Regions from separate parts of the Pseudoalteromonas sp. NCIMB 1079 genome, predicted to be linked through region 2. Evidence: predicted binding sites of a transcription regulator. Region 2 holds the regulator's gene; the other holds the start of a gene.
The links. Region 2 encodes MetJ, which represses methionine synthesis genes. Its sites were predicted from a motif close to TAGACGTCTAGACGTCTA; they were not measured.

Region 1: the regulator MetJ is predicted to act here: its motif matches at 10,946-10,963, upstream of ABX891_RS14450 (methylenetetrahydrofolate reductase).

Annotation. Positions count from the first base shown of each region.
Region 1 is NZ_JBEWZA010000001.1:3,106,932-3,122,188, reverse strand. Features, by position in the region: gene ABX891_RS14515 (DMT family transporter) at 1-265, opposite strand, end outside; gene proB (glutamate 5-kinase) at 385-1,488, shown strand; gene ABX891_RS14505 (GGDEF domain-containing protein) at 1,590-2,564, shown strand; gene ABX891_RS14500 (glutaredoxin family protein) at 2,621-2,980, shown strand; gene gltX (glutamate--tRNA ligase) at 3,020-4,504, shown strand; partial or broken gene ABX891_RS14490 (2OG-Fe(II) oxygenase) at 4,668-4,956, shown strand; gene ABX891_RS14485 (hypothetical protein) at 4,973-5,365, opposite strand; gene ABX891_RS14480 (CPBP family intramembrane glutamic endopeptidase) at 5,470-6,249, opposite strand; gene ABX891_RS14475 (DUF3581 domain-containing protein) at 6,452-7,153, shown strand; gene ABX891_RS14470 (DEAD/DEAH box helicase) at 7,329-8,576, shown strand; gene ABX891_RS14465 (hypothetical protein) at 8,636-8,893, shown strand; gene ABX891_RS14460 (sensor domain-containing diguanylate cyclase) at 8,814-9,614, shown strand; gene ABX891_RS14455 (hypothetical protein) at 9,631-9,819, shown strand; gene ABX891_RS14450 (methylenetetrahydrofolate reductase) at 9,946-10,902, opposite strand; gene ABX891_RS14445 (M16 family metallopeptidase) at 11,153-14,035, shown strand; gene ABX891_RS14440 (hypothetical protein) at 14,159-14,917, shown strand; gene cysE (serine O-acetyltransferase) at 15,030-15,257, shown strand, end outside.
Region 2 is NZ_JBEWZA010000001.1:3,545,701-3,560,957, reverse strand. Features, by position in the region: gene ABX891_RS16510 (phosphatase PAP2 family protein) at 194-733, shown strand; gene ABX891_RS16505 (MJ1255/VC2487 family glycosyltransferase) at 730-1,761, shown strand; gene ABX891_RS16500 (methyl-accepting chemotaxis protein) at 1,871-3,751, shown strand; gene ABX891_RS16495 (gamma-butyrobetaine hydroxylase family protein) at 3,781-4,155, opposite strand; gene hslU (ATP-dependent protease ATPase subunit HslU) at 4,218-5,546, opposite strand; gene hslV (ATP-dependent protease subunit HslV) at 5,558-6,076, opposite strand; gene ABX891_RS16480 (SPOR domain-containing protein) at 6,156-6,683, opposite strand; gene priA (primosomal protein N') at 6,704-8,890, opposite strand; gene rpmE (50S ribosomal protein L31) at 9,121-9,336, shown strand; gene ABX891_RS16465 (malic enzyme-like NAD(P)-binding protein) at 9,863-11,104, shown strand; gene metJ (met regulon transcriptional regulator MetJ) at 11,169-11,489, opposite strand; gene metB (cystathionine gamma-synthase) at 11,779-13,026, shown strand; gene metL (bifunctional aspartate kinase/homoserine dehydrogenase II) at 13,196-15,257, shown strand, end outside.

The DNA.
Region 1 (15,257 bases), 440 kb from region 2:
CTGATGTGTATTCCATTGCATGGCCTTCAAATAAAAAGTATAAGCAAGGCTCAGCAAGCGACATACCCACTAAATACTTCCAGTCACCTTTTAAGTACTCAAACCGAATAACGTAGCGCCATAAACAAAGCGACAAAACTAACGTGGTGAGCATGCGTAAAAATATCACCAATGCAGGGTCGTAAATAGCAATGGCGTATTTGAGCGCAATAAAAGAGCTGCCCCATAAAAAGGTGGCAATAATTAAACATAAACTGGCAGGCATAGAGAGTAATTTACTTAATTTAATAAAATCAGATCCTAGCATGAAAATTTTTAACTTGTTCAAAAATACCGAGCTGGTATAAATTAATTCATCTTTAATTAATCAATAGTAAAAAGCACATGCAAAGGGAACAGGTAATAGTTGTAAAGCTTGGTACAAGCGTACTAACTGGCGGCACCGATAAGCTAGACAAAGCACATATGGTTGAATTAGTACGCCAATGCTGCGAGCTTAAAAAGCAGGGGCATCAGGTTATTTTAGTATCGAGCGGCGCGGTAGCTGCTGGGCGCGAACAACTATTAAAACCCTGTGGCAGAAGCTTAATTGATAAACAAATGCTTGCTGCAATTGGACAAGGTCAACTTATTCATATTTGGCAGAGCTTGTTTGCTTTATATGGGGTAAATGTAGGGCAAATGCTGCTTACTCGCGCTGATGTAGACGACAGAGAGCGCTACCTTAATGCCCGCGATACACTCACCGCACTGCTAAATTACGACGTTGTACCCATCATTAACGAAAATGACGCAGTCGCTACCAGTGAAATAAAAGTAGGCGACAACGATAATTTATCGGCACTTGTCGCTATTTTGGCTAATGCTAATAAATTATTGCTACTTACCGATCAAGAAGGGTTATTTACCAGCGATCCTCGCACAAATGCCGATGCCACCCTCATTGGCGAAGTAACACATATAAACGATGAGCTGCGCCAACTTGCTGGTGGCAGTGGTACAAACTTAGGCACCGGCGGTATGGCGACTAAACTGCAAGCCGCCGACATTGCAAGGCGCGCAGGCGTTGAAGTTATTATTGCTAAAGGCGCAGGTAAAAACGTTATTTTAAAATGCATGAGTGACGAGTTACCAGGCACGCGTTTTTTAAAACTCACCGCTCCAAAAGATGGCCGTAAAAAATGGTTACTAGCCGGGCCTAAAAGTACCGGCCAAATTGTTATAGATGCAGGTGCTATTGGCGCCCTTCAAAATAAAGGCGCAAGCTTACTTGCTAAAGGCGTTACTAATGCATTTGGACGTTTTGAACGCGGTGATTTAATTGATTTAATAGATAATAAAAATCAAGTAATTGCACGGGGCTTAACGCGCTTTAGTAGCATCGAGGTAAATAAAATAAAGGGTGCGCATTCTAGTCAAATAGGCCAGTTACTCGATTACGATAGTGGTGCAGAAGTATTGCATCGCGACGACTTAGTATTACTTTAATACCTATTCTAAAGGATTAGTTAATAAGTATTACCTCATAACTTAGTAAATTCATGAGTATTGTCTAGACTAATAAAAGTTTAATTAGTTTAGGCAGTGTAATGAAGGCAAATAAGTGTGGGCACGAATGGATTATTAAGCTTACCCAGCAAGAGGAAGAAAGTGATTTAGATAGCGCATTAATACAAATAATTAGCGACTTGCTCGAAGTTGATAATTTTGCTATTTACGTCAATAAAAACTTTTCAGCCCCTATACCCCCTACTCTTATTAATCCAAATAGTAATTTAGAGCAATTAAGCCCAGATGAAGCATCATTATTATTACAAAAGGTCACTCAAAATAAAATTAGGGTGAGCTATGCCTTTAGTAGCACAACAAGTTACGTGCCTATTTATCATTTTGGAAAAGTAGTCGGCACTTTATTAATAGAAACCGAGCAAGAATTACCAGAACGAATAACTATGTTAGCTGTACATATTTTAAATATTTATGCTAATCAGCTTGGGCTATTATATAAGTCGCGGTTAGATCCACTTACAGAGCTTTTAAATAGGCAAACATTTGATAAAAAAGTAATTGAGATTGTATCGGGTAACGGTTTTTTGTTACCAAGAAATGATAACAATAAAAAGCGACGTTGGTATTTAGCTATTGCCGATATCGACAACTTTAAAAATATTAATGATAACTACGGGCATGTAATTGGCGATGAGGTTATTTTACTTGTTGCACGGCTACTAAAAAATAATTTTAGAATTGAAGACTATGTATTTAGGTATGGTGGTGAAGAATTTACTATGTTATTTCAAGCAGAAACAGAGGGTGATGCACATGTTGCACTTAACCGGTTACGCCTTAATGTTGCCCAATACCCTTTTCCACAAATTGGCCAATTAACCATTAGCATTGGTTTTTTAGAGTTAGTGAGTATTGATACTGTATCGAGTATTGTAAACCAGGCTGATTTAGCGCTTTACTACTCTAAAAATACTGGCCGTAATAGAGTTACCTCCTACAGTGAATTAGAAGTTAATAACGAACCAAAGATAGATAACAGTATTGAGCTTTTTTGATTGTAAATTTGTGCTAAAATCTGGCTCCTTAAATTGTTGTAAGCAGAGCACAGAACATGAAATTAGTTCGTTGGTTTTTAGGTTGTATAATCTTATTCTTTAATTTTGTATTTACTCCTCGCAGTAAAAAGCGTGCAAGCGACGAGCAAGCACAGCTTGATCAGCAAACCTCACAATTTAAACTGTACCAATTTAAAGCATGCCCGTTTTGTGTAAAAGTACGCCGCGCTATTAAGCGCGAAGGCTTAAACATAGAAACGCGTGATGCAAAAAATAATGAGCAATATCGTCAAGAGCTTCTTGAACAAGGCGGCAAAGTTAAAGTGCCTTGCCTGCGTATAGAGCAAAACGGTCAAGTACAATGGCTGTATGAATCAAACGATATTATTGCTTACTTAAACAAAGTAGCTGCATAAACCACTTTTATTATCTCACTTATTTAAAGAGAATTTACCATGACAATTCGCACCCGTGTTGCCCCGTCGCCAACTGGTGACCCGCATCTTGGCACCGCTTATATCGCCTTATTTAACTACTGTTTTGCTAAACAACAAGGCGGTGAATTTGTACTTCGTATAGAAGATACAGACCAAGTACGTAGCACGCCAGAGTCGGAACTTGCGATAATGGATAGCCTACGTTGGTTAGGGCTTGAGTGGGATCATGGTCCTGATGTGGGTGGCGAATTTGGTCCTTACCGTCAATCTGAGCGTAGCGATTTATACAAAAAATACGCGCATCAGTTAGTTGACGATGGTAAAGCGTTTTACTGTTTTGCAACAAGCGAAGAGCTTGATCAAATGCGTGAAGAGCAAATGGCAGAAGGCTTGCGCCCTAAATACGACGGTCGTGGTTTAAACCATACAGATGAAGAAATTAAAGCAAACTTAGCGGCAGGCAAACCTTACGTTATACGTATGAAAATCCCAAGCGAAGGCACATTTAAGTTTAACGACTACCTACGAGATGAAATTGAGATCCCGTGGGAAAACGTAGACATGCAAGTGCTTTTAAAAGCGGATGGTTTCCCAACGTACTTTTTAGCGAACGTAGTTGATGACCACCATATGCAAATTAGTCATATTTTCCGTGGCGAAGAGTGGATTAACTCAGCACCTAAGTTATTAAAACTTTACGAAGATTTTGGTTGGGAAGCGCCGGTACTTGGTCATTTACCATTGCTACGTAACCCAGATAAATCAAAGCTATCTAAGCGTAAAAACCCAACATCTATTAATTACTATAAAGAAATGGGTTACCTGCCAGAAGCCGTGCTTAACTATTTAGGTCGTATGGGTTGGTCAATGCCAGATGAGCGTGAAAAGTTCACACTTAATGAAATGATTGAAAACTTTGACATGAAGCGCGTATCGCTTGGTGGCCCAGTATTCGACGTGGATAAATTAAGCTGGTTAAACGGCATGTGGATCCGTGAAAATCTAACCGACGAGCAGTTAATTCAGCGCTTTGTTGATTGGAAGTTTAACGGTGAAATGTTAGCTAAAGTATTACCAGAGGCTAAAACGCGTATTAATACCCTTTCGGATATGGTTGAGCTGGCAGGGCACTTTGTAGGTGGTATTCCAACTTACGATCCTGCGCTATTAACAGCTGGTAAAGCAGACGAAAACGTAATACGCCAAGCCCTACAATTTTTTGTATGGCAGCTTGAAGGCTTACGTAGCTTTGATAAGCCCGCTATTTTTGCAATTGCAAAAGAAGTGGCTACATTCCACGAGCTTAAAATTAAAGACTTTTTAGAGCCAATTTTTGTCGCAATTACAGGCAAAACATCAAGTACGTCAGTGCTTGATGCAATGGAAATATTAGGCTCTGACTTATCACGTGCTCGTTTACGTGTAGCGCTTGCTCATTTAGGTATTTCTAAAAAGCAGGCTAAAAATATAGAGCGTGCGTACCGCGAATACCCAAGTGCATAATTGCTAAACAATGTACTTTTAAAAGCCGAGCTTAGTAAAATAAGTTCGGCTTTTTTGTTTCAGGCTGTTTAGCTATATGACATCGTATTTTGATGTTTTTTAACTAAAGTATTAGTACTTAGCCCAATGATACAATAGGGAATATAAAATCATAGGAGGCAGTATGATTGCACCTGTAAAAAACAAAGCCATTTTTAGCAGTAACACATTTTCGATAAACCTTGTTACTTACCCAACCAATCATAGCGTAATGAACCATATTGACCCTGTGCAGCAAGGGCGCTATTACAAGCTCAATTTTGTATTAGAGAAACGGGGTATTTAAATGCTCAAAATGCATTATAAATTTATTTAATCGCGTGTATTTGTTCAGACCCGATAAGTACGAACACAGCGTATCTAAAATCGAGTCTGGAAAGCGTGTGCTACTGAGCTTTGCGCTTAATATATAATTTGCACTTTTACTTATTAATAGTCGTAGGCCTGTCCGGTGCATAAAACAGATAAGTCGCAGTACGATACAGAGGTTTCACTACAGGAATTGATAGTAAAAGCATTTCCGCCTTTGCGCATAGCATCAGCTTTAAGTAAATCAATCGCGTTTGATTTAGAGCGATTGTAACTTACATTATTGCTGCCCATGCCGTCGCCATCACAGCTTTCACCTTCTATTCGCCCTAAAAGTGTTGCGCCACTTTCGTGTGCTTCTTGGTCGCTATAAAATTGCTGTAAATCTCTTTTATTAACGTATGTGCCAATTTCTTGAGATAAAACACCGTTGTCTATATCTGTATGATAAGTCATTCCTGAACAACCAGTTATTGTGGTCAGCACTGTTATTGTCATTATAAAACGTAGCATATTTATTAGTCCTTTAATTTATTATTTAAAGTAGTAAATTACTAATAAAATCAAATGCTGGCAATGTTTGCTAATGGGTAAATTGTTAGCATTTGTAAATGTATTTAGATTTTACTGAGCATAGGGTAAGTAAACAAAAAGAAGTGGCAAACATTAACTAACCAATGGCACATAATGGCCCACTCTAAGCGCTGCGTTTTATAAAAAATATAGCCATATCCTAAGCCTGTAATAAATGAAACCAATACATAGTTAAATCCTCCTGCAAAATGTGCCAAAGCAAACACTGCTGCTGTCATTATTGGAGCAAGTAGCGCTGGGCGAGTAGATGTGATTATTTGGCTAAGTTTGGTTTGTAATAAACCTCTAAACAAAGCTTCCTCAGCTACACAGGTAAATAAAAGATTAATAGCAATAAAGGCTAACCAAAAGTTGGGCACTTTTGGGTTAAAGCTTACAAGTCCAAGTGTTAAAGCCGCAGTGAGCGAAGCTAAAACAGTAGTAATAATTATAAAAATAGGTTGTTTAACGTTTAATGGGCCTGCTTTATTAGAGTCTGCTTTTAAATTTTTTTTATTCGAATAAAAGTAAGCACAAAGGAATAAACCAGCCATAGCTTTATCAAAATTAGCATAAAGGGTAAAAGCAATCGCATCGCTTGTAATACGCTCATCTATAACAATAGGGAGGTTATTAAAACCAGGCACCCAATGAAGTGCTAATGCCAGTGAGGAAATTATAAAAACAGTACCTAAAATAGCGCGTATTATTGCCCGCTTTGCATTTAGCACACAGTAGTATAAAACAACGTATAGCCCAGTGCTGAGCAGAGCATACAAATTTATATAACCTTGAAAATACCCACTTAGAACACTTAAAGCCATTAAGTAGTGCCAAAGGGGTTGCCGCATTATTGATATTTTGCAGTACGGAAATACACATATAATTGATAGCGCTAATAAATAAAAGGTCATTGTTTTTTATTGCTCTGTTTTATTTAGCAACTAATCTAACAGATTCGACCTCTCAGTATTTTTTTTCTGGTAATATAGATAGGTTATAAGCAGTTTAAGCAGTGAACAAACTATGTTAAGTCCTTTTTTTCAGCAGCATGCTGATTATGTTTCTATCTCTCGTGAGCAAGGTTGTCGATTCGCTAAATGCGTTGCTGATGATTACAATCCACTTCACGACAAAGATGCCAAAAAGTTTTGCGCGCCAGGAGACTTACTTTTTTCATTGGTACTAGACCGCTACGGTATTAGTGAACAAATGGAATTTACTTTTGCCGGTATGGTTGATGAAAACACCAAACTACATTTCCCTGAGGGAGCCGATGAGTTTGATGTTACCAATGGCGAAAAAGTAATTTTAAAGGTAAAGCGCAGCGGTAAAACCAGCCAATGCCCAGCACTAACTAATAGTCTAATAAAAAATTATGTTGAGTTTTCTGGTACTACCTTTCCGCATGTAATTATCCCATTAATGGGCAAGCAAGAGGTAATGATAAACCCTGCTCGTCCGATGGTAATTTACGAATCAATGCTTATTAATCTTGATAACCTTGATATTACAGCACCAGAACTTGAGTTTGCAGAGCCTAGTTTTGAGTACGCCGGCAAGCGCGGAAAAATTACACTACGTTTTAACCTGTTAGAAAACGGCGTTAAAGTGGGTTTTGGTGAAAAGCACATGGTGGTTTCGGGTATTCGTGAATATTGCCAAGCAACAGTTGACGATTTAATCGCGTTTTACAACGAACGTAAAGCGACGTTAAAACCCGCTTAAAGCTACATTAAATTATTAAAAGGCGCTAAATACACTGTTATTTAGCACCTTTTTTATTGGTTTTAAGAGTACAGCTAGATTAGCCGAGGGATTAAATACTTTTCTGGACTGGTTAATTTACGCAGTACAGTAATATGCGTACAATAGCGCTCTTTGTTATTTTAAAGCTAAGCCTATGTCTGCCACTACGTTCTCATCACTTAATCTCGACCCGTTATTATTAACAGCGATTGAGCAAAATAATTACACTCAACCTACCGCAATTCAGATTAAAACTATTCCGCCTATTTTAGCCGGAAGTGATGTAATGGGCAGCGCGCAAACAGGTACGGGTAAAACCGCCGCCTTTGTTTTACCTCTATTACATAAGCTTTTAAATACCCCTAAAAAAGATGAGCAAGGCCTTGCCCGCGTTGTAATTTTAACGCCAACACGAGAGCTTGCTCAGCAAGTATTTGCCAGCTTTGAAAAGTATGCACAAGGCACTAACATTAATGGCGCTTTAGCCTATGGTGGTGCAAGTATTGGCCCTCAAATAAAAGCACTTAAAACAGCACAAGTTATAGTGGCGACACCAGGGCGTTTGCTTGATCATATAGTTAAAGGCAGCGTGGTACTTTCAAGCGTAGACTCTTTAGTGTTTGACGAAGCTGACCGTATGCTTGATATGGGCTTTATTGATGAAATTAAACGTATATTGCGCCATATCCCGGGCGATCGCCAAACTCTACTCTTTTCGGCTACGTTTGATGACAGCGTGTTTGAACTCAGTAAAAAACTACTAAAAAACCCAGAACTAATTGAAGTTGATAAACGTAACTCAGCTGCGGTTGAAGTAGAGCAAGTTATTTACGCTGTTGATGAAGACCGTAAGCGCGAACTTGTATCGCACATGATTGGCATGAAAAACTGGCGCCAAGTGCTTATTTTTACTCGCACAAAACAAATGGCTGATAAGCTCGCTAAAGAAATGTGTAAAGATGGGTTAAAAACCGAATCAATCCATGGCGATAAATCGCAAGGCGCACGTGACCGTGCATTGCAAAACTTTAAAGAAGGTATTACACGCGTACTTGTTGCAACCGATGTCGCTGCGCGTGGTTTAGATATTTCTACACTTAGATACGTAATTAACTTTGAACTACCTTACATTGCCGAAGATTACGTGCACCGTATTGGCCGTACAGGTCGTGCTGGTGAACAAGGACTTGCTATGTCGCTGGTGAGTCTTGATGAGCAATGGCTGCTAGAAGAAATTGAAGTACTACTCGATACGCGTTTAACGCCGCAGTGGTTAGAAGGTTACGAGCCAGATCCTAATAAAAAGCCAAAAGATAATCGTAAAAATACTAACAAGTCGCGAAAAGATCGCGATAAAAAACGCATCACTGGTAAAAGAGAGCCAAGTAGACGTCGTAAATAATAGCTTTTACTTTGCTTTTTTGCCTATACTGGAGCTATTAAATAGCCGAGGTAAAGTTAATGTTTGAAACTGATAAATGGGCATTCTCTGGTGTTGATGGCCAAATATCTTTGCATAAATGGCAAAAAACAATCGACCTTATTACGGGGCTTTTTTCAGCCCCATCTGGTTATATAGTTCAGGCAACAAGCAAAGGCTATCGCGTTGTTATTAGAAGTAACGAAGGTGGCTCAAGCTTTGAAACCAACCCGATACTTCCTCCTCAAACACCTCTTTTTTGTCGGCACGTCGCTGAAACTAATAATATTTTATGTTAATGATGCAAGCAATAACGATGCATGGAACACCCTACCAGAAGTAGTTGAGGACGGTGTTGAATCCTACTTAGGTTTACCTATTCATTGGCCAGAAGGTGAAGTATTTGGCACGCTATGCTTAAAAGACACTAAAATAACTAGCTATACCGATGAATACTTTGAGCTCATAGAGCAACTACGCGATTTAATTGAAGACGACCTAGCACTTGTTTACAGCTATGAACAAATGCGCGAAATAGCCATGTTAGACTCATTAACGAATATTTATAATCGCCGAGCACTTAACTTACTAGCTCAGCAAAAGCTTAATTTAGCGCTACGCTTAGGTTTTGACGTGTGTTGTTTGTTTATTGATATAAACGACTTTAAAAAATTAAACGACACCTTTGGTCATGAAGTAGGTGACAAAGCCTTAATTATTTTGGCGGATACGCTAAAAAACCATTTAAGGGATGCCGACATAGTAGGGCGTTTAGGTGGTGATGAGTTTGTTGCAGTAATGCAATTAAGTGATAAAAGCAAAATTAACTACATTATGGATAAAATTTCGACTGAGTATACAAATGCTTTACTAAAAGAAGGTGTTTGCGATTTATCGCTCAGTATTGGTTATAGTTTTACAAATAAACAAAAGCAGCCCTTTGAAGCGCTATTAAATGATGCCGACCACGCAATGTATAAAAATAAACAAGCGTATAGGCTCGCTAAAAAAGCACAATAATAAAAGGAAGTTCGTCATGACTCATGCCACAAAAACTTGGCTGGTTTTTTCTGCGATAGGTTTTATTTTTTCATTAGCAATAATAAGCTTATTTGAAGCGCTTCCTAGCATTAGATTTATATCTGATGAGGGAATTATTTTTGGTGTTATGTGCTCCTCTATGGGGTTTGCCTTAAAAAGGCTTGAGAGTAATAACCAAAAATAGCTTCAATGAATAGCTTAAGCTGCAAATTTTTACTTGTACTTATTAATTTATTTTTCAAAGTACGGACATAAAAAAGCAAGCCATGAGGCTTGCCAAGAAGGGTGTTAATTAGCTCTAACCTAGCCTTTAAGCTATTAGTTTTTCGGCTAGGTTTAATTCCATAATGGCTTTTAATAAACGGTATAAGTTAATTGACGCGTCAATTTCTTCTTTACGGTTTGTTAAGCTTTCAATATTTAAGCCCAGCGGTACATCTAAATGAGCACAGCTTTTAAGTATTAAGTCGAGGTTTTCGCGGCAAATACGGACCGATTCGCTTAATGTATTGTCTGCATCGAGCATGCGCCATTTAGTTGCCTCTGGCACTGAGATACCCAACCATTGCATAAATTCTAAGGTTTTTTCGCCGCCGCACGGGGTAAACGTTAATATAATACGTTGTGGTGCAATACCCTGCGCTTTACATGTACGTGCGTAGCTAGTGATTAGCTCTATAGTAGCTTGTGCATCGTAAACAGCTTGCGATATAAAAAACTGACAACCTTGTGCTGTTTTTTCTATTAATCGTTCGTGCTCATTTCGTTTACTTGAATGGCGCTCGGCAATCGTAACGCCACCTAAAAAGAAATCATCTGATTGCTCAGCCATCGCTTTATAAGCATCTGGCAGGCTTAGCTTTATATCGCCTATCGATGATGGGCTACCTACTAAAACAACATTTTGTAAATCGTAGTCGTTTTTAGTTTCACTTAGCCAATCTTTAAATTCGCCTACACCACGCTGCGCCACACTTTTATAAGTAATCACATCTTGTGCAGATAAATTACGAAGTAAATGGCTGTATTCACGCGGATCAACGGTTTGTTTAAACGCAAATGGACGGTCTTGATTAGTTCGGCTGCTTTCGTCTTGAATGTCGTAAATTATCACGCCGTCGTATTCAATTTCGTGTAAGCGACCTAATAGCTTTTCTGCAATGGTTTTTAATTGCGCTTTATCGGTGCCAATTTTAGGCGGGGTAGTACCAATAAGATAAACACCTTGGTTGGTGTCCACTATCTTCTCTTTTAGTGATAAAGCCATAATCCTCATTCCAGCTAAGTTTGTTTTGATGGATTTAATATAGCAGCCATTTAGACGTCTAGATAGATTTATTTAATGAAAGTTTTTCAATTAACATGATGTTTATTCATAGTGCTTGTTCCCATAATTTATAATTGACACAGTTGTTTACATAATAAATCCCCTTGGGACTCTTATATTTATTGGCTTTGGGGCATAATTAAAGAGTTAAATCTGACAACAAATTTGCTCAATTTAAAAAGGGACAACAATGAAATTTAAATTATTAGCAACCAGCTTAGCGGTATCGCTGGCGTTAACAGGTTGCACCATGCAACAAAACCAAAGCACGCAAACAACAGCACAACAAGAACAAGTAAATAAAGCTGATGACCGTGTTTTTTCACAAGATTACTTAATTGAAGAGCTAGAAAACGGCTTGCGTGTCATGGTTGTTAAAACCGATTACCCTGATGTCGTGTCGCTACAAATTCCGGTATCGGTTGGATCGCGTAACGAAGTTGAAGAGGGCAAAACAGGCTTTGCTCACTTTTTTGAACACATGATGTTTAAAGGCTCACAAAAATACCCTGAAGATGTGTACTCAGACATATTAAAAAATTCAGGTGTTGATAACCGCGCTTATACAACAAACGATTATACAAATTACCATTTAAACTTTTCGAAGCAGCACCTTGATAAAGTACTTGAGCTTGAAGCTGATATTTTTCAAAACTTAACCTACACCGAAGAGCAATTTAGAACAGAAGCACAAACGGTAAAAGGTGAGTACTTAAAAAACAACGCGAGCCCAATTCGTAAATTATTAAGCGCTGTACGCGAAGAAGCGTTTGATAAGCACACGTATAAACACACCACTATGGGCTTTTTTAAAGACATAGAAGCCATGCCTGATCAAATGGCCTATGGTAAAGAATTTTTTGCTAAGTTTTATAAGCCTGAGTATGTGTCACTTGTCATCGTGGGCGATGTAGACCCACAAGCAACAATGGCAATGGTTAAAAAGTATTGGGGCAGCTGGAAAAAGGGTAACTATGTTGCTGACATTAAAGCAGAACCTGTTCAACAAGCACCAAAATATTTGCACCAGCAAGATGAAGCGCTACCAGGGCATTGGTTACTCGTATCGTACAAAGGCGCTGCGTGGGAGCCTGCTAAAAAAGACAGAGCGGCGCTTGATTTAATCTCACAGCTTTATTTTTCAAATAATTCAGATTTATATCAAGAGCTAGTGGTCGACAAACAAATTGCCAGCCAAATGTTTACCTATAACCCAGAGACCAAAGATCCGGGTTTATTACACGTATTTGTTAAAGTAGAAAACGCAGACGATTTAGCCACTGCGCGCGATGCCATTAACCGAACTTATGCAAAAGCACGCACTGAGCTTGTTGATGAGCAAAAGTTGAGTGATTTAAAATCGAACCTTAAGTACAGCTTTATTAATGGCTTAGATTCGTCGCAAGCGATTGCATCAACCCTTGCAAGCTACATGCATTTTGAGCGCGATCCTGAGGTAATAAACCAGCTGTATAAATCGGCAGATAACATCACCAGCGCAGATATTAAAGCCGTTGCTAATAAATACTTTACTGATAACGCACGTACCACATTAACAATGTCGGCACTTGATAAAGCCCCAGGTTTTGAGCAAGAAGTTGATTTAAATGCGCTTACTGCAAAACTTGAACAAGCATCTGCGGCACCTGCATTTAAAGTGCTTGATAAAACGAATAGCTCGCCATTAATTGATGTTAACTTTTTATTCAATACCGGCGCGGCTGCCGACCCTCAAGGCAAAAAAGGTGTTGCAGCGCTCACTGCGGCTATGCTTGCACAAGGTGGCTCAGAGGCGACAAGCTATAAAGATATTCAAAAAGCACTTTATCCGCTTGCAGGTAGCTTTGGTTATCAAATAGATAAAGAAATGCTGTCGTTTCAAGGGCGTATTCATAAAGACAATGCAGCGCAGTGGTATTCACTTGTGAGCGATCAATTATTAAACCCAGGCTTTAGAGACGATGACTTTAAACGCCTTAAAAAAGAAATGATCGATGGTATTAAATCAGGCTTAAAAGCATCTAACGATGAAGAGCTAGGCAAAGAAGTGCTATACAGTGCACTTTACAAAAATCACCCTTACGAAAGTTACAACTACGGTGATATTTCGGATTTAGAAGCGTTGACGCTAGATGATGTTAAAGCGTTTCATAACAGCGAGCTTACGCAATCTAAACTCACGATTGGCTTAATTGGGGCTGTGCCTGCAAACCTTAAAGCTAAAATGATGAGCGATTTTGCAACGCTACCAAAAGGTGAGCAAAGCCGTTTAAGTATTCCTGATGCGCCAGTGCTTAAAGGTCATCATGCAACTATTGTAGAAAAGTCAGCGCAATCGACGGCTGTATCGTTTGGTTTTCCTATTGATACAATAAGAAGTAGCGAAGACTGGACAGCCCTTTGGCTTGTGCGTTCGTACTTTGGTGAGCACCGTAGTTCTAACAGCTTTTTATATGAGCGCATTCGTGAAGCTCGCGGCATGAACTATGGCGATTACGCATACATTGAATACTTTCCACGTGGTATGTTTCAAACCAAGCCAGATGCAAACCTAGGGCGCTCAGAGCAAATATTTCAAGTGTGGTTACGCCCACTTCGCTCTAATAACGATGCGCACTTTGCAACTCGTACCGCCTTGTTTGAGCTAGATAAGCTAATTAAAAATGGTATGAGCGAAGGTGATTTTGAAGCTACGCGTAACTTTTTAATTAACTTTGTGCCGCAAATGGTTGCAAGTCAAAATCGCCAATTAGGTTACGCGCTTGATAGCGAATTTTACAACACAGATAGCTTTGTAAGTTACGTAACTAATAAACTTAAAACGCTAACGCTTGCTGATGTTAATCGCGTTATTAAAGAAAACTTACAAACAGACAATGTTCACTATGTATTTATTACTGGTGACGGCGCTGATATGCAAAAACGTTTAGCATCGCAGCAAACATCACCAATGGTTTACAACACCGATAAACCTGCCGAATTAGTGGCTGAAGATAAAGTGATTGCTGATTATAAATTAGCAATTCCTGCAAAAAATATTGAAGTGATGAAAGTCGATAAAGTATTTCAATGAAGGTTTAAATAGTTATAAATTAAGATAATTTAAATGCCCCATACATTGGGGCATTTTTATATTTTGAATAATTTTTTAGTAATATGTATTTTTTGATAAGGTTAAAAGCCGAAAGGAATTAGTATGTTTAAATTTTTAAATAAACCTCTTAATGTCTATCTTTTTATAGTAGCTTTTTTTCTAATAATTGGTTTGCCATATATTATTAAATTTGGTTTTGGTTTTTGGGATACACAATCCGAATGGGGGGTAATGGCGACATACTTCGGTGGAATGTTAAGCCCTGTTCTCGCGTTTTTTACAGTTATAATTTTGATTCAAACAAATGGAAAAAACCAAAGAGCACATAGGAGTGTTCTTCGTCAAAATGCAAGGCATCATCAACAGGTTGTTTCACAAGTAGAGCAGCAATTATTTAATAGCCTTTTTGCTCAATTAGCTAGCGATCTAGAGAAAAGTGTAGAGAAAAAACTAGAAAGTGATTCAAGTTACTTTACTAAGATTACAGATGAATTGTGTAACATACCATTTATTGGAACAGAACTTGATATTGATAAGTTCTATTCGGAGCAAGCAAGTAAAATAATTAAGAGCGAGAAGTATCAGGGGATATTTGAAAAAGAGAGTGAATTACTTGCTCTTTTATTTGAGGAAGTGATAGAGCTTGCAAAAAAAAGCGGACACTTTCAAGAAATTACAGGTAAGTATTTTTATCGCTTACGAGGATATCTAACTAAAGAGCAATCTTTTTGGATAAATGTTTATGCTGAACAATATTGTGAAAATTATAAAAGCCTTAAAAAGTATCAATGGGAGGATATGAGATATTTCCCTTCATTTGAGAACCCACAAAAGTTAAAAGATAAAATAGATTCTATTTAAGATGTTATATCTAATAACCAGAACAAATAACTAAGGGATTAACACCTTAGTGGTTAAATCCGTTAGACTTGGGAAAAGGCTATTTTATATCAACTTAAGGCAGTGCAGTATTATGCGTCATGCAATTTGGCAACAGCTTCGCGACGAAGCTAACGATGTAGTAAAACGTGAACCATTATTAGCAAGTCATGTTTATTCATGTGTTTTAAATCATGATTGTTTAGGTTCGGCATTGAGCTTTATTGTTGCTAATAAGTTGGCTGATGCGGTGGTATCTGCATTCACTATCCGAGAGCTGTTTGACCAAGCATTTGTAAAATGTGACCGTATGCTATCTTTT
Region 2 (15,257 bases):
CCTCAAAAGGTACATTAATTTATATCTCAGTATACCCTCCTTATAAGCAATAACAACGACTTAATCGCAGTAAATTTAGGCAAAACAAGCGCTAAATCATTAATCGCAATAATAGTGTATTAAAAGCGTCACTCAATTGTTATTTACAACACATAAGCTAAATCGGTGTTCATATGTTATGCAATGAGGGATGGTGATGAATAATAATATGCTTAAAAAGGTAACTCAGATAGATGAGCAATTATTTTTAACTTTGTTTAATTGCAATTCACCGAGGTGGTTTAAAACAATGGCCTTTGGTTTGTCTAAAAGCGGTGATGGTGGGCTTTATATATTAATATGCTTAGCAGTGTGGTGGCTTAGTAATAATGAACAGCACCAATTATTGCCTGTCACTATATTAATTGGTTTTGCTATAGAAAGACCTATTTACCTACTAGCTAAAAATAGATTTGCTCGGATCCGTCCATGCGACTGCTTAGTAACAAATGCCTATATAGTACCAAGCGATAAATTTAGTTTACCATCGGGTCACAGTGCCGCTGCTTTTTTAGTGGCAATTATATTAAGCCATTTTTTTCCAGAATATGCATTACTACTATTTAGTTGGGCTACCGGCGTTGCTATGTCTCGTGTGGTATTGGGTGTGCACTTTCCTGCTGATATTATAATAGGCGCAACGATTGGTAGTTTTTGTGGTTTATTTGCGTTAGCACTTGTGGTGCCTGCATGAAAATATTGTATGGAGTACAAGGTACCGGTAATGGTCATATAACGCGCGCTCGGGTTATGGCAAGCTGCTTTAATAAGCTCGGTATTGATGTTGATTATGTGTTTTCAGGGCGCGCAAATAAAGATTACTTTGATATGCACGAATTCTCAGATTATAAAGCGTATCGTGGTTTGTCGTTTAGCACTGAAAATGGGCAAGTTAAAAATTTAAAAACACTTAAAAACATGCGAATTTGTAAGTTGGTGAGTGATATAAAATCGCTTGAGATAAAACAGTACGATTTTGTACTTAACGACTTTGAGCCTGTGACAGCATGGGCTGCAAAACGGGCAGGTATACCCGTTATTGGCATTAGTCACCAAGCAGCATTTTTGTCAGATAACGTACCTATGTTTGGTCGTGGCGTCCTGAGAAAATCACTTATCAAGCATTATGCACCAGCGACTACCTACTTAGGCGTGCACTGGCAACCATTTGCAAATAATATAATACCGCCTTTTATTGCTCATCATAATCACGACAACCCTGTAGCAGTAATGAACAAGGTATTGGTATATTTACCTTTCGAAAACTTAGATAGCGTTGTTGATTATTTAAAAGACTTTCCCGAAAAAGAATTTTATTGCTATCACCCAAATGCCACCAATCAATCTTTTGGACATATACATTTACGAGCCCCTTCACGCTCTGGTTTTTTAAACGACTTAGCAAACACAAGTGGCGTTATTGGTAATGCGGGATTTGAGCTTGCCAGTGAAGCGCTTAAGTTAGGTAAAAAGTTACTATTAAAGCCTTTAGATGGTCAGTTTGAGCAAGCAGCAAATGCAAAAACTTTATTTGCCATGGGCATGGCGCATGTTATGAACTATTTAAACCCACAAGCCCTTGATGATTGGAATAGCGCGCCGCAAAACAAGCAGATAAATTACCCCAGCGATCCCGCGCCTTTAATTGATTGGTTGGTTAAACAACAATGGAATAACACACAATCGTTACATAAAGGTTTGTGGGATAGTGTCGCCTTATAGCCATCACATTTAAACTGTTTAGAATTACCAATAATAAAAAGTTAAATTAATTAGTCGCTTTTGATCTATTAGCTATAATAAAAATGCATATTCAAAAAAAGCGTTAGCGATGAATTTTTTACAAAACTTAACAATTAAACGACGTTTACAACTAAACGCAGTCGTTGTTGGTTTAGCAATGGTGGTCCTTTTATGCGTGATTATTTTTGAATCACGTACAACCTTGAGCTTAAACAAGACTATTCAATTAGCAGAAGAGCTCAACGTACATGCATTAGCATTGCGTAAACATGAAAAAAACTTTTTGTTTTATAAACAAGAAGACGCGTTAACTGCATTTGAAACGGATTTTGAGCAGTTAAGTGATAAAGTAAAAAAGTTACAACAGTTAATGGCTAACCAAAGTATCGCACAGGAGCAGGTCCAGCGCTTTGAGCAACTAATAAATAGCTATAATAATGATTTTGAAACTGTTGTTAAGCTTCAAAAAGAGATTGGTTTAACCCCGACCGACGGGTTATATGGCAAGCTTAGAAGCTCGGTTCATGAAGTTGAGCAACTATTAAAAGAGCAGCAAAATTACCAACTGCTGTCGTCAATGCTGCAACTAAGACGCTCAGAAAAAGATTTCATGCTGAGATTTGATATTAAGTACCTAGGGCGTTTTAATGAGGGAATTAATACATTTAAGCAGCAGATAGCTGCAGCACAGCTGCCAAGCGACTATAAAGCACAAATTAATCCTTTGATTGATATATACCAAAGCGAATTTCAAACACTTGTGCAGGCCCAAACTAAGCTAGGGCTAGATCTTGAGTCAGGCGCACTTGGAGTAATGCGTGACAGTGTAGATAAAAGCGACGCCATTGTTTCTAAAATCGTTAAAGACACTAAGTTACAAGTAGAGCAAAGTGTAGAGCAGGCTCAATTTTTAGCTATTTTGGTATTTGTGATTGCAGGTGTGATTGTATTAGCACTCGTTTATTTTACAAGCCACTCCATTATTGTACCTATTGAGCGGGTTTATCACACCATTAACGATATTCGTCGTAATAATGATTTGAGCGTGATGATAGAGCAAACTGGTAAAGACGAAATTACCACCATGACGGTCGACTTTAATAGCTTAATAGGCGATTTTAAGAACTTAATTAACGAAGTTAATGGTGCTCTAAACACGCTTAATGTAGCAACAGAGCATTTATCACAAAGTACCGCAGCAACAAGCTCTGGTATGCAAGAGCAACTACATGAAGCCGACATGGTTGCAACGGCAGCCACCGAAATGCAGGCGACGATTCAGGATATTTCACATAATACTGAAGCGGCTGCGAAAAAAGCAGAGTCAACAAATTTAAGTGCACAACAAGGGCGTAGTGAAGTAGATTCTACCGTTAAGCACATTAGGGCCCTATCTGATTCGCTGGGGAATGCATCAAATGTAGTGTCGCAACTTGAAAAAGATGGTGAAACAATTGGTTCAGTGCTTGATGTAATTCGAGGGATTGCAGATCAAACAAATTTACTTGCACTTAATGCAGCAATAGAAGCGGCCCGTGCTGGTGAGTATGGTCGTGGTTTTGCTGTTGTTGCAGATGAGGTTCGTTCATTAGCAAAGCGTACTCAAGAGTCTACAAGTGAGATTGAAGGTATTATAAGTACCTTACAGCAGCGTACTCAAGAAGTGGTGAGTATTATGCACAAATGTCGCTCTCAAGGTGATGAAAGTGCCTCGCAAGCAATTAAAGCAGGTGAGCTATTAGGCGCAATTACTGAAGATGTACAAACAATAATGGAAATGAGCTCTCAAATAGCAGTTGCTATTGATGAGCAAAGCCAAGTGGCATCAGAGGTTAATAAAAATGTAGTAAGAATTTGCGATATTGCACAAGACGCAACTGAACATGCTGCTAACAATGCGCAAACAAGTGAAGAGGTCTCTGAGCAGGCTCGCGTTCTGTTCACTGCAATTGATAAATTTAAGGTTTAATAACGCTTAATAGAACGGGCCTATAAAGTTTAAGGAACAAATTTTATAGGCACGCTATCTTTACTTTTTTCGTGTTCAGTTACCCGCGCTAAATATTCACTCCACAATGTATCTTGTTGCTGTTGTAGTTTTTCAAAGTAGCGCCAGCTAAATAGTCCGCTGTTATGGCCATCGTCAAAATCTAAACGAAGTGCGTAATGCCCAACAGGTACAATACTTTTTATTCCTACAGCTTGCTTATTAAGTACTAGCTTCATTGGGCCAGAGCCATGGCCCTGCACTTCAGCTGAAGGGGAGTGTACACGTAAAAACTCACAGCTAAATACAGCTTTACTGTCATCATCAAAGTAAACATCTAGATTTTTACTTACACTGTGGTAATGCACTTTTGTTACGTGTTTCATTTAATATATCCCATTAAAAAGCCCCCAATCTGGAGGCTTTTAGTATAACGTTTATATTCGTTTTATAGAATAAAGCGGCTTAAGTCTTCATCTTCAACAAGTGCACCTAAGTGTTTTTCAACATAAGCGGCGTCGATTACTAATGACGAGCCTGCTTTTTCAGAAGCGTCGTATGAAATTTCTTCCATCAATCTTTCCATTACAGTGTGTAGACGACGAGCACCGATGTTTTCGGTTTTCTCGTTAACTTGCCAAGCTGCTTTGGCAATACGCTCAATTGCATCGTCGCTAAACTCAATCGATACCTGCTCAGTTTTAAGCAGCTCTCGTTGTTGCTCGGTAAGCGATGCATGAGGCTCTGTAAGGATGCGTTTAAAGTCATCTGCAGTAAGTGCTTCAAGTTCTACTCGAATCGGTAAGCGGCCCTGTAGCTCTGGGATCATATCTGATGGCTTCGCCATCTGAAACGCACCAGAGGCAATAAACAGCATATGGTCAGTTTTAACCATTCCGTGCTTAGTATTTACAGTTGAACCTTCAATTAGCGGTAGTAAGTCGCGCTGAACACCTTCACGGCTCACATCTGGACCTGAAGAATCGCCGCGCTTACAAATTTTGTCTATTTCATCAATAAACACAATACCGTTTTGCTCTACTGCAAAAATAGCTTGCTCTTTTAGCTCTTCAGGATTTACTAATTTAGCGGCTTCTTCTTCCGTTAATAGTTTGAAGGCTTCTTTGATTTTTAGTTTACGCTTAGTGCGCTTATCGCCGCCCATGTTTTGAAACATGCTTTGTAGCTGGTTGGTCATATCTTCCATACCAGGAGGCGCCATAATTTCTACGTTTGGTTGTGCTTGTGCTAAATCGATTTCAATTTCTTTATCATCTAGCTGACCTTCACGTAGCTTTTTGCGGAACGCTTGGCGAGTTGATGAGTTATCATCACGCTGCGTTTCGCCGTATTGATCTTTCGCTGGTGGTAAAAGGGCATCTAAAATGCGCTCTTCTGCAGCTTCTTCGGCGCGATGTTTAAATTTCTTAGTCTGCTGTTCGCGAGTCATTTTAATTGATACATCGACTAAATCGCGGATGATAGTCTCAACTTCTTTACCAACATAGCCAACTTCAGTGAACTTAGTCGCTTCTACTTTAATAAAGGGTGCGTTAGCAAGTTTTGCTAATCGGCGGGCAATTTCTGTTTTACCTACACCGGTTGGACCAATCATTAAAATGTTTTTTGGTGTTACTTCGCTGCGTAAATCTTCTTTGAGTTGCATGCGGCGCCAGCGGTTACGAAGTGCGATAGCCACTGCTTTTTTTGCTTTAGCCTGACCTATAATGTGCTGATCTAGCTCGTGAACAATTTCTCTTGGGGTCATATCAGACATGATAGTTCCTATTATAATTCTTCGATTGTTTGGAAGTTATTAGTAAATACGCAGATGTTGCCTGCAATAGTTAAGCTTTTCTCTACTATTTCACGAGCGCTTAAATCTGTATTTTCTAAAAGGGCGGTTGCAGCTGATTGTGCAAAGTTACCACCACTGCCAATTGCAATTAGGTCGTTTTCAGGTTGAACCACATCGCCATTACCGGTAATAATTAAAGAGGCTGTTTCGTCTGCTACAGCGAGCAGCGCTTCGAGTTTTCGAAGTGCACGGTCGCTGCGCCAATCTTTAGCCATTTCTACTGCGGCTTTAGTTAGGTTTCCTTGGTGCATTTCTAATTTGCTTTCAAAGCGTTCGAAAAGAGTGAAGGCATCAGCAGTACCGCCGGCAAAACCAGCGATTACTTTGCCATTATAAAGACGTCGAACTTTACGGGCGTTGCCCTTCATTACGGTATTACCAAGAGACACTTGGCCATCGCCGCCAATTACAACCTTGTCGCCACGGCGTACACTTACGATAGTAGTCATGTTATTCCTCATCATCGAGCTGCATAGGCAACTCGTAAAAAACGATTATGAAGAGGTTATATGGGTGAATGGTTTATTTTCAAGTCCAGCCCCAAATTCCGCAGCCGACTATTTTTACACGTTTAAGTTTGTTTTTATCACTTTCGGCTTGGCGTTTGGTTTTATAAGGGCCTAAGCGCACTTTATACCAAGTACCATTGCTGCCTTCAGCCTGTTTTATTTCAGAAATGAGGCCTGCAAATGCTATTTTAGCTTTTAGCGATTCCGCTTGTGCGTGGGTTTTAAACGAACCACACTGCATAACGTAAGGGCCTTTTTGCTCAAGTTCTTTCACTTCAACTTGAATCTCGTGGTTTCTAATTTCTTTAATAAACTCTGGTGTGCGTGGAATAACCACTTCTACTTTTGCGGGCGCAGTGGGGTTTGCTTGTTTTTCGACAAGTTTTGGATCTGCATTACTTTTAATAAACCATAATGTATAAGCAAAACCACCGACGAGTAAGATGGCTATGACAGCTAAAAGAATAGGAAATGGTTTTTTAGCGGGTGCGTTTTTTTTACTGTTTCTGCCTGCAGGCTTTTTGTTAATATAATCGTGCTGTGCCATGGTGTTATTTTGGCCTTAACCTAAATCATGTCTATAGGGTCTACGTCTAAGCTCCAGCGTACTTTTTGTGCAAGTTTACTTGAACTTAAATAATCAACCATTTGCGCAAGGTACTGATGTAATATGCGGCGATCTTGCGCTTGAATATGTAATTGAAAACGATACATACCTGCGACTTTTTCAAGTGGAGCAGGGATCGGACCGAGCAATTGTATACCAGATACCCCATTCACAGGAACCAAATCTGTCAAAAAATCGACGACTAGCTTAATGCTGTGTCCTTGTGCACGGACAATAGCCATATTTGTAATGGGTGGTAAGTCTGCATCATCGCGTTCACTCAGTGCAAAGCGAGCAAAGTCTTGGTAACCATTATTAACTAAGTCTTGTAAAAGCGGGTGTTCTGGAAAGTGTGTTTGTAATAATACTTGCCCAGGCTCCCCTGAACGCCCAGCTCGCCCCGCGACCTGAGTAACTAACTGTGCTAAATGCTCTGTCGCCCTAAAGTCGCATGAGTATAAACCGCTATCTACGTCTAAAATTATAACAAGGCTTACATCTGCAAAGTGATGGCCTTTGGCAAGCATTTGTGTGCCAACTAAAATGCGTGCACCGCCTAGGTTTATTTCATCTAGTGCTTTTTCAAGGCTGCCTTTACGGCGAGTTGAATCGCGGTCTATGCGAGTAACGGGTGTATCTGGAAACTCGGTCGATAAAAACTCTTCAATTTGCTCTGTACCTTTGCCATTTGGAAATATTTGCGTACTTCCACAATCAGGACATTGATGAGGAACAGGGTATTGATCGCCACAGTGATGACAAATCATTTGCCCAATCGCTTTATGAAATGTGGCGCTGGTACTGCAGCGTTTACATTCACTTAGCCAGCCACATTCATGGCAAATAAGAGTGGGTGAGAAACCTCGACGATTTAAAAAAACCATAACCTGTTTACCGCGATTTAAGTGTTGGCGCATAGTTGCAAGGCTTGCATGTGCAATACCTGCTTGGTCGGGTTGGCCTTTCATATCGAGTAACTTAAATTGGTTATCTGTCGCAGTTTGCGCGCGCTCGGTTAAACTTAGTAGCTGATATTTGTTATTAATTGCTTTGTGAAGTGTTTCAAGTGCGGGTGTAGCACTGCCTAATATAAGTGGTATTTTATGCTGAAAAGCTCTGTATGCAGCTAAATCACGAGCATGGTAACGAAGGGTATCTTGTTGTTTAAATGATGAATCGTGCTCTTCATCGACAACTATCATACCGAGTTTTAAAAATGGCAGAAAAATACTCGAACGTGTGCCTATAACTATTGCACAACTGCCTTTTTCGCAAAAACGCCATGTTTGCAATCGCTCGTTGTCGGTAAGGGCTGAATGCCAAAGCATAATGGGTGTATCAGGAAAGCGGCGACGAAAACGGTTTACAGTTTGTGGCGTTAAGCCTATTTCTGGCACTAATACTAATGCTTGCTCGCCACGTTTGAGTACTTCTTCTAGGCACTGTAAATACACTTCTGTTTTACCACTGCCAGTTACGCCTTCTAATAAAAAGCTGCTAAATCCATTACTTTGATTTATTGCTGTACAGGCAACCGCTTGTTCTTTATTAAGTACAGGTTTACTACCGACAGTTGGTGCAACGCTTTGCCATTGGTTATCGTGTTCAATAGTTTGCGTAATGAGTTCTTTATTTATTAGGCTATCTATTGTTTTTTTACTAAAGCCAAGAGCTTTTAATTCGGTTAACGATGATTTCCCCGATTGCGACAACTGCTTTAATAAATTGAGTTGTGTTTTGGCTTTTAATGACGATACTTTTGCGCCTTTTTCTGTCAGATCAACCATGTTAATACTGGTTTTATCTGGCGATTCACCTTGGCGAAGTGCACTCGGTAGCGCTATGTGAATAGTTTCGCCTAAGGGATAGCAATAATAGCGGGCAGTAAAGCTAAGGAGTTCTAAATGTTGGGCACTTAAAATAGGGGTATCGTCTATTACCTCTATAATATTCTTAATTTTATTTAAAGGGACGTCGGTACTGTTTTTAATGCCCAGAACAACAGCTACTTTTTTTTGATTACCAAAAGGTACTAAAACCCGCATGCCCGGAAGTATTGGGGTTGATAAGCCACTGAGCTGCTCTTCTATTTTATAATCAAAGGTGCGTGGAAGCGGGACTTTAATAGCAACTTCAACAAAACTCATAACAACTCAACCCGTAAAATTAATGCTGTAATGTACTAAAAATACCGCTAAAAACCTACTAGCAATAGTACTTGAGAAAGAGATTGTTCACTTTTTTAGCGAAAAGATAAATAAATACTTGTGCAGGGGAAGGTTGTTGGATAAAATCCGCCACCAACAAATTTGTTTTAACGACGTATGGTGCCAGACTTCGGGTTTGGAGAGCGATGCGGCCTTAACTAGAGGTTCCTATGAAAGAAGGTATTCACCCTAAGTACGAAGTAATTTCTGCAACATGTTCATGCGGAAACAAATTCGAAACTAGCTCAACTCTTTGTAAAGACATTCACTTAGACGTATGTTCTGCGTGTCACCCGTTTTACACTGGTAAGCAAAAGATTTTAGACACTGGCGGCCGTGTTGATCGCTTCAACAAGCGCTTCGGTGCACTTAGCAGCAAGAAGTAATTATTGCTGTTTAGTTAAAAAAAGCACCTTAGGGTGCTTTTTTTGTGTCTAAAATTTACCACTTCTTATCTTATTTAGCTTGCTCGAGCTACATCACACCTTGCATAACTATTTCCTATTCTTATTCTGAGTATGCATAAACCTTTACAGACAAATTGATAGATATTCTCTATATTTTAAATAGTACAAATTTTAACTAGGTTGATAAAAGTAGCTAACGTGGGCTTATCTGTTTTTAAAGTAGTGTAGTAGGCTGTTATTTTAAGTTTATGATGATGCGTTAAACATACATTTTTTTAATATTTTAATAGACATAAACGCACCTCAAAACTTACTTTTTTGGTGAATTTTTATTTATTAAATGTTTATATAATCCTGCAAAGTTACTGAAAAACCTCTTAAAATTAAAGGATATAGCATATAACAGGATAGACCTGATATTGCTTGGAATTTAAAAATAATAAGGGTATCGTACCCCAAGACTCCACCTCTCACTTTAACTTAAATTGCAGGATACCATCGCGTTATGTCTGACTTTCGTGAACAAGCACTACATTATCACTCACATCCCGTACCTGGTAAAATTAGCATTGAGCTAACAAAACCAGCTGAAACAGTTCAAGACTTAGCCCTAGCTTATAGCCCAGGTGTCGCTGAACCTGTACGTGAAATTGCCGCAGATCCTGCAAATGCATATAAATATACCGGTAAAGGTAACATGGTTGCGGTTATCACTAATGGTACTGCAATTTTGGGCTTGGGTAATTTAGGTCCTTTAGCGTCTAAGCCCGTAATGGAAGGCAAGGCGTTATTGTTTAAACGTTTTGCAGGGCTTGATTCTATTGATATTGAAGTAAAGCACAAAACAACAGAAGACTTTATTAACACGGTGGCCAATATTGCTGACACATTCGGTGGTATTAACCTTGAAGATATTAAAGCACCAGAGTGTTTTGAAATTGAAAAAGCATTAATAGAGCGTTGTAGCATTCCTGTTTTTCATGACGACCAACACGGCACCGCCATTGTTACGGCTGCCGGCATGTTAAATGCGCTAGAAGTACAAGGTAAATCAATTGAAGATGCAATAATTGTATGTTTAGGTGCAGGCGCTGCTGCAGTTGCGTGTATGGAACTGTTAATTAAGTGTGGTGCACTGCGTGAACACATTTATATGCTTGACCGCAAAGGTGTTATTCATACTCGTCGCGATGATTTAAATGAATATAAACAGCTTTTTGCTAACAATACCGATAAACGCACATTGCAAGATGTAATTGCAGATGCGGATGTGTTTGTTGGTGTTTCGGGTCCTAACTTGTTAGCTGCCGAAGATTTAAAACTAATGGCAGAAAAACCGGTCGTGTTTGCATGTTCAAACCCAGATCCAGAGATCGATCCTGCACTTGCTCACGGCGCACGCAACGATTTAATTATGGCAACAGGGCGCTCTGATTACCCTAACCAAGTAAATAATGTTTTATGTTTTCCGTTTATTTTCCGTGGTGCGCTTGATGTACGTGCAAGCGCGATTAACGATGAAATGAAAATTGCTGCAGTTGAGGCTATTCGTAGTATTGCCAAAGAGCCTGTACCTGCAGAAGTTTTAAAAGCCGCAGGCGTAGATAAGCTAGAGTTTGGTGCGCAGTACATTATTCCAAAACCAATGGATCCGCGTTTACTACCGCGTATAGCTAAAGCTGTAGCACTTGCTGCGGTAGAGTCGGGTGTTGCGCAAATTGACTTGCCTGAAAACTATATGGCGTAATATATAACGCTTAAACAAAAAAACCTCAGCAATGCTGAGGTTTTTTGATTAAAAAGGTAACGATTTATTCTTCGTTTAAAATAGGCACTTCTAAACCCATTTCTTGCATTATCTTTTTAACTTCTTCTGGTACTTTTTCGGCGTTGTCTTTACGTAGGTCATCGTCATTTGGTAAAGGTTGACCAGTAAAGGCATGCAAAAACGCCTCACATAGCAATTCACTATTTGTTGCATGGCGAAGGTTGTTGATTTGACGACGCGTACGCTCATCCGTTAAAACTTTTAATACATTTAGCGGGATCGAAACGGTGATCTTTTTAACTTGCTCTGATTTTTTCCCGTGTTCTGCGTATGGGTGAATATACTCACCATTCCATTTAGCCATAAGATGTATCGTTGCCTCAGATTATTAATTTCTCACACGGTATAAAAAGCGTGTAAATATGCGTGAAATTCTATCGATTTAAAAAAGATAGTCAAATAATAGATACCGATCTATCTTAATAAGCCTATTTGGGATGTAAAAATAAGCTCACTTTTGTGAGCTAAAATGTGATACTAGCAAACGCCTTTCCTAACTTTAGCCATCTAGAGCTTTAAAATCCTTTGACTTATTAAAACGGATAACTTACTCTTTTAGACGTCTAAACATCCAAATTAATCAGGTGACGAATATGAGCGAAAAAAACAAAGCGACCATTGCTGTACGTAACGGCGTTGATGCTGATAAACATCATGGTGCAGTGGTGCCGCCAATTTATTTATCAACGACTTATTCGTTTGCCGACTTTGATACTAAGCGTGAGTATGATTATGGCCGCAGTGGTAACCCTAATCGTGATATTTTAGCAGAGACGCTTGCTAAGCTTGAAGGCGGCGCTCGTGGCATAATTACGGCCACTGGTATGGCTGCCGTGCATTTAGCTACTCAGCTACTTAACAGTGACGACACGTTAGTAATTCCACATGATTGTTATGGTGGTAGCTATCGTTTATTTACATCGTTACAAAAACGCGGATTATTGAAGCTTGAAGTATTAGATTTAACAAAAGAAGAAAGCCTTCAACAAATTTTAGCAATTAAGCCTAAGCTTATTTGGATAGAGACTCCAAGTAACCCAGTACTTCGTTTAACCGATATTAAAGCGGTTACCGATGTTGCTAAGCAATGCGGTGCATTGGTTGCCGCAGATAACACGTTTTTGTCTCCTGCCTTACAAAACCCTATTAAGTTTGGTGTAGATATTGTGGTGCATTCAACTACTAAATATATTAACGGGCACTCAGATGTAGTGGGCGGCGCTGTTATTGCTGCAACACAAGAGCTTGGTGATGAGCTTGCTTGGTGGGCAAATAATATTGGTATTACGGGCGCTCCTTTTGATAGTTATTTAACGCTTCGTGGTCTACGTACTCTAAATGTGCGTTTAAGGCAGCACCAAGAAAATGCGCTAGCAATAGCTAAGTACCTTGAAAGTTCCAATTTTGTAAGCCAAGTTTACTATCCAGGACTTGAGTCGCATCCTCAACATGAGCTTGCTAAAGCACAACAACTTGGCTTTGGTGGCATGGTTAGTTTTGATATTAAAGGCGATATAAACGACGCTGCAGCATTTTTAACTAGTCTTAAAACGTTTAGTTTAGCTGAGTCACTAGGTGGCGTAGAGAGTTTAATTTGTCACCCTGCAACTATGACGCACGCAGGCATGGAGGCAAAGGCACGTTTAGAAGCGGGTGTGGGCGACACGCTTATTCGTATTTCGGTTGGGATTGAAGATATACACGATTTAATAGCTGACTTTGAACGAGTATTTGAACTTGTAAAACCAGGGCAAAATAAAAATGTTGGCCGTGTAGGCAAAGGTGCTGGCACTTCTGGTGGAAACGTTAAATTAAGTGCAGCCCGTCCAGCGCTTTGGTAAGTAATACCAATCCGCAATAATACCTAATCAATTTGAGGGATTAAACCGCACGATAACATCGTTAAAAATTCCTAATATAGAACAACTAAATAACGAAATTTTTGCCTTGTTATCGATACGGTTTTCTTACCTCAAAATAGACAACTTAATTAAGCGAATTGGTATAAATATGGTCAATTGTGTACATAAATTTGGTGGTTCAAGCTTAAGCTCTAGTGAGCGCTATCAAAGCGTAGCTAAAATAATTATAGGGCATACTCAGCCGGGCGACTGTGTTGTAGTGTCTGCTGCAGGTAAGACTACAGATACACTTGTGTCGTTGTGGCAAAGTTATCAGCTGCAAGACACGCAAGCTGTCGCTGATATTTTACTGCAGTTAAATAACCATCAAAGCGATTTAATTGAGCAGTTGTTACAAGCTGATTTAAAGCGCAGCGCACTTAAAACACTAAATACCGAGCTTAGTAATATTGCAGAACTTGCTCAAGCTGAGCAGCTAAAAGAGGCTGCGTTACTTGCGCATGGGGAACTGTGGTCAGCACGTTTACTCGCTACTTATTTACAGCAGTTAAATATTGAGGCGTGTGCTCAAGATGCCCGTAGTCTTTTTACCTTAAACGATGGTGAATTAATGCATGCGCAAAATGCGCAGCAATGTCGACAGTCAATTTTGCCTAATAAGATAAATGTTGTTACTGGGTTTATTGCCGCTGATACGAAAGGTGAGACCGTAACACTTGGACGCAACGGTAGCGATTATAGTGCAACACTACTTGCAAATTACTGTAATGCTAAGCAAGTATGTATTTGGACCGATACACAGGGAGTGTTTAGTACTGATCCTCGTAAGGTAAAAAAAGCGATTAAGTACGGCAAAATTTGTCGCGGGCAAGCTAATTTATTAGCTCGTTTGGGTAACCCTGTATTACATGCAAAAACACTATCACCACTTAAAAACAGCGATATTAAGCTAGCTGTTCGTAGTAGTTTTGATGTGCAAGCAAGCCCAACAGATATAGTAAAAGAAGGTTCAGCAAAGAAAAAGCGCTTTATAACCACGCTGCAAAATGTTGATTTATTAATGGTTGAAGGATTAAGTGAAGGTGAGGTCGCAAGCGTTAGTCAGCTTATTCAGCATAGCCTTCATCATTTTAACCATAATGGTGAAGTGTATTTAGTAGTACCGGCTGCACAAACATATCAAGTTATTAATTACTTTGCTGGTAGAGCTAATATTAGTGAGTCAAATTTAAATGGCTGTGCAATTGTTGCCCCTGAGCAAGACGTTAGCGTACTAAAACTGCAAGCTTTAGAGATATTAGCTGAACAGACTATAAAGCCACGTTTTGTGCATCAAGATAATGGTTATGTTTTATTACTAACAGACCAATTTATAGATAGCGATATACAAAGCGCCTTACACGATAAGCTAATCAATAAAGGCCAAGAAATAGCCGTTATAGTTGCGGGCCTTGGCAATGTAGGCGATGCTTTTATTGAACAGTTATCGGCACAATTTGAGCGTTTATCAGGCGACTTTAGTATTAAATTGGTAGCGCTGGTTCGCTCTAAACATATGTTATTTAATGCAAGTGGCATAAATATATCGCAATGGAAAACTCAATGGCAGCATGAGGCGAATAGCTATGAAGCTGCGGATTTACTTAATGCGATAAGCGAGCTTGACTACGAACATAAAGTGTTAATTGATATTACCGCAAGTGAGCAGTTTAGCTTTTTATATACAGATTTTGTAGACAGAGATTGTCATTTAATTAGTGCTAACAAATATGCAGGTACAGCACCGACTTCTTGGTATAAAGCACTTCGTAGTAACCTTGGCGAACGTAATTTACATTGGCGGTATAATACAAGTGTAGGCGCAGGCTTACCTATCAATTTTGCTTTGGCTGATTTGCAAAATAGTGGTGATAAAATTACGCGTATTGAAGGCGTATTCTCGGGTACGCTTTCGTGGTTATGTAGTAAGTATGATGGTACGACTGCTTTTTCTGAGTTGGTATTAGAAGCACAGAAAATGGGGTTCACAGAGCCTGACCCTCGCGAGGATTTATCTGGACGAGATATGCAGCGTAAGTTACTTATTTTAGCCCGAGAGTTAGGTATAGAGCTTGAGCTTGATGATATTAGCTTATCGGCATTAATGCCCGGTGAGCTTGCGCTAGGAAGCTGGGAAGACTTTCTAAACAATAAAGCCCAGCTAGATGCGT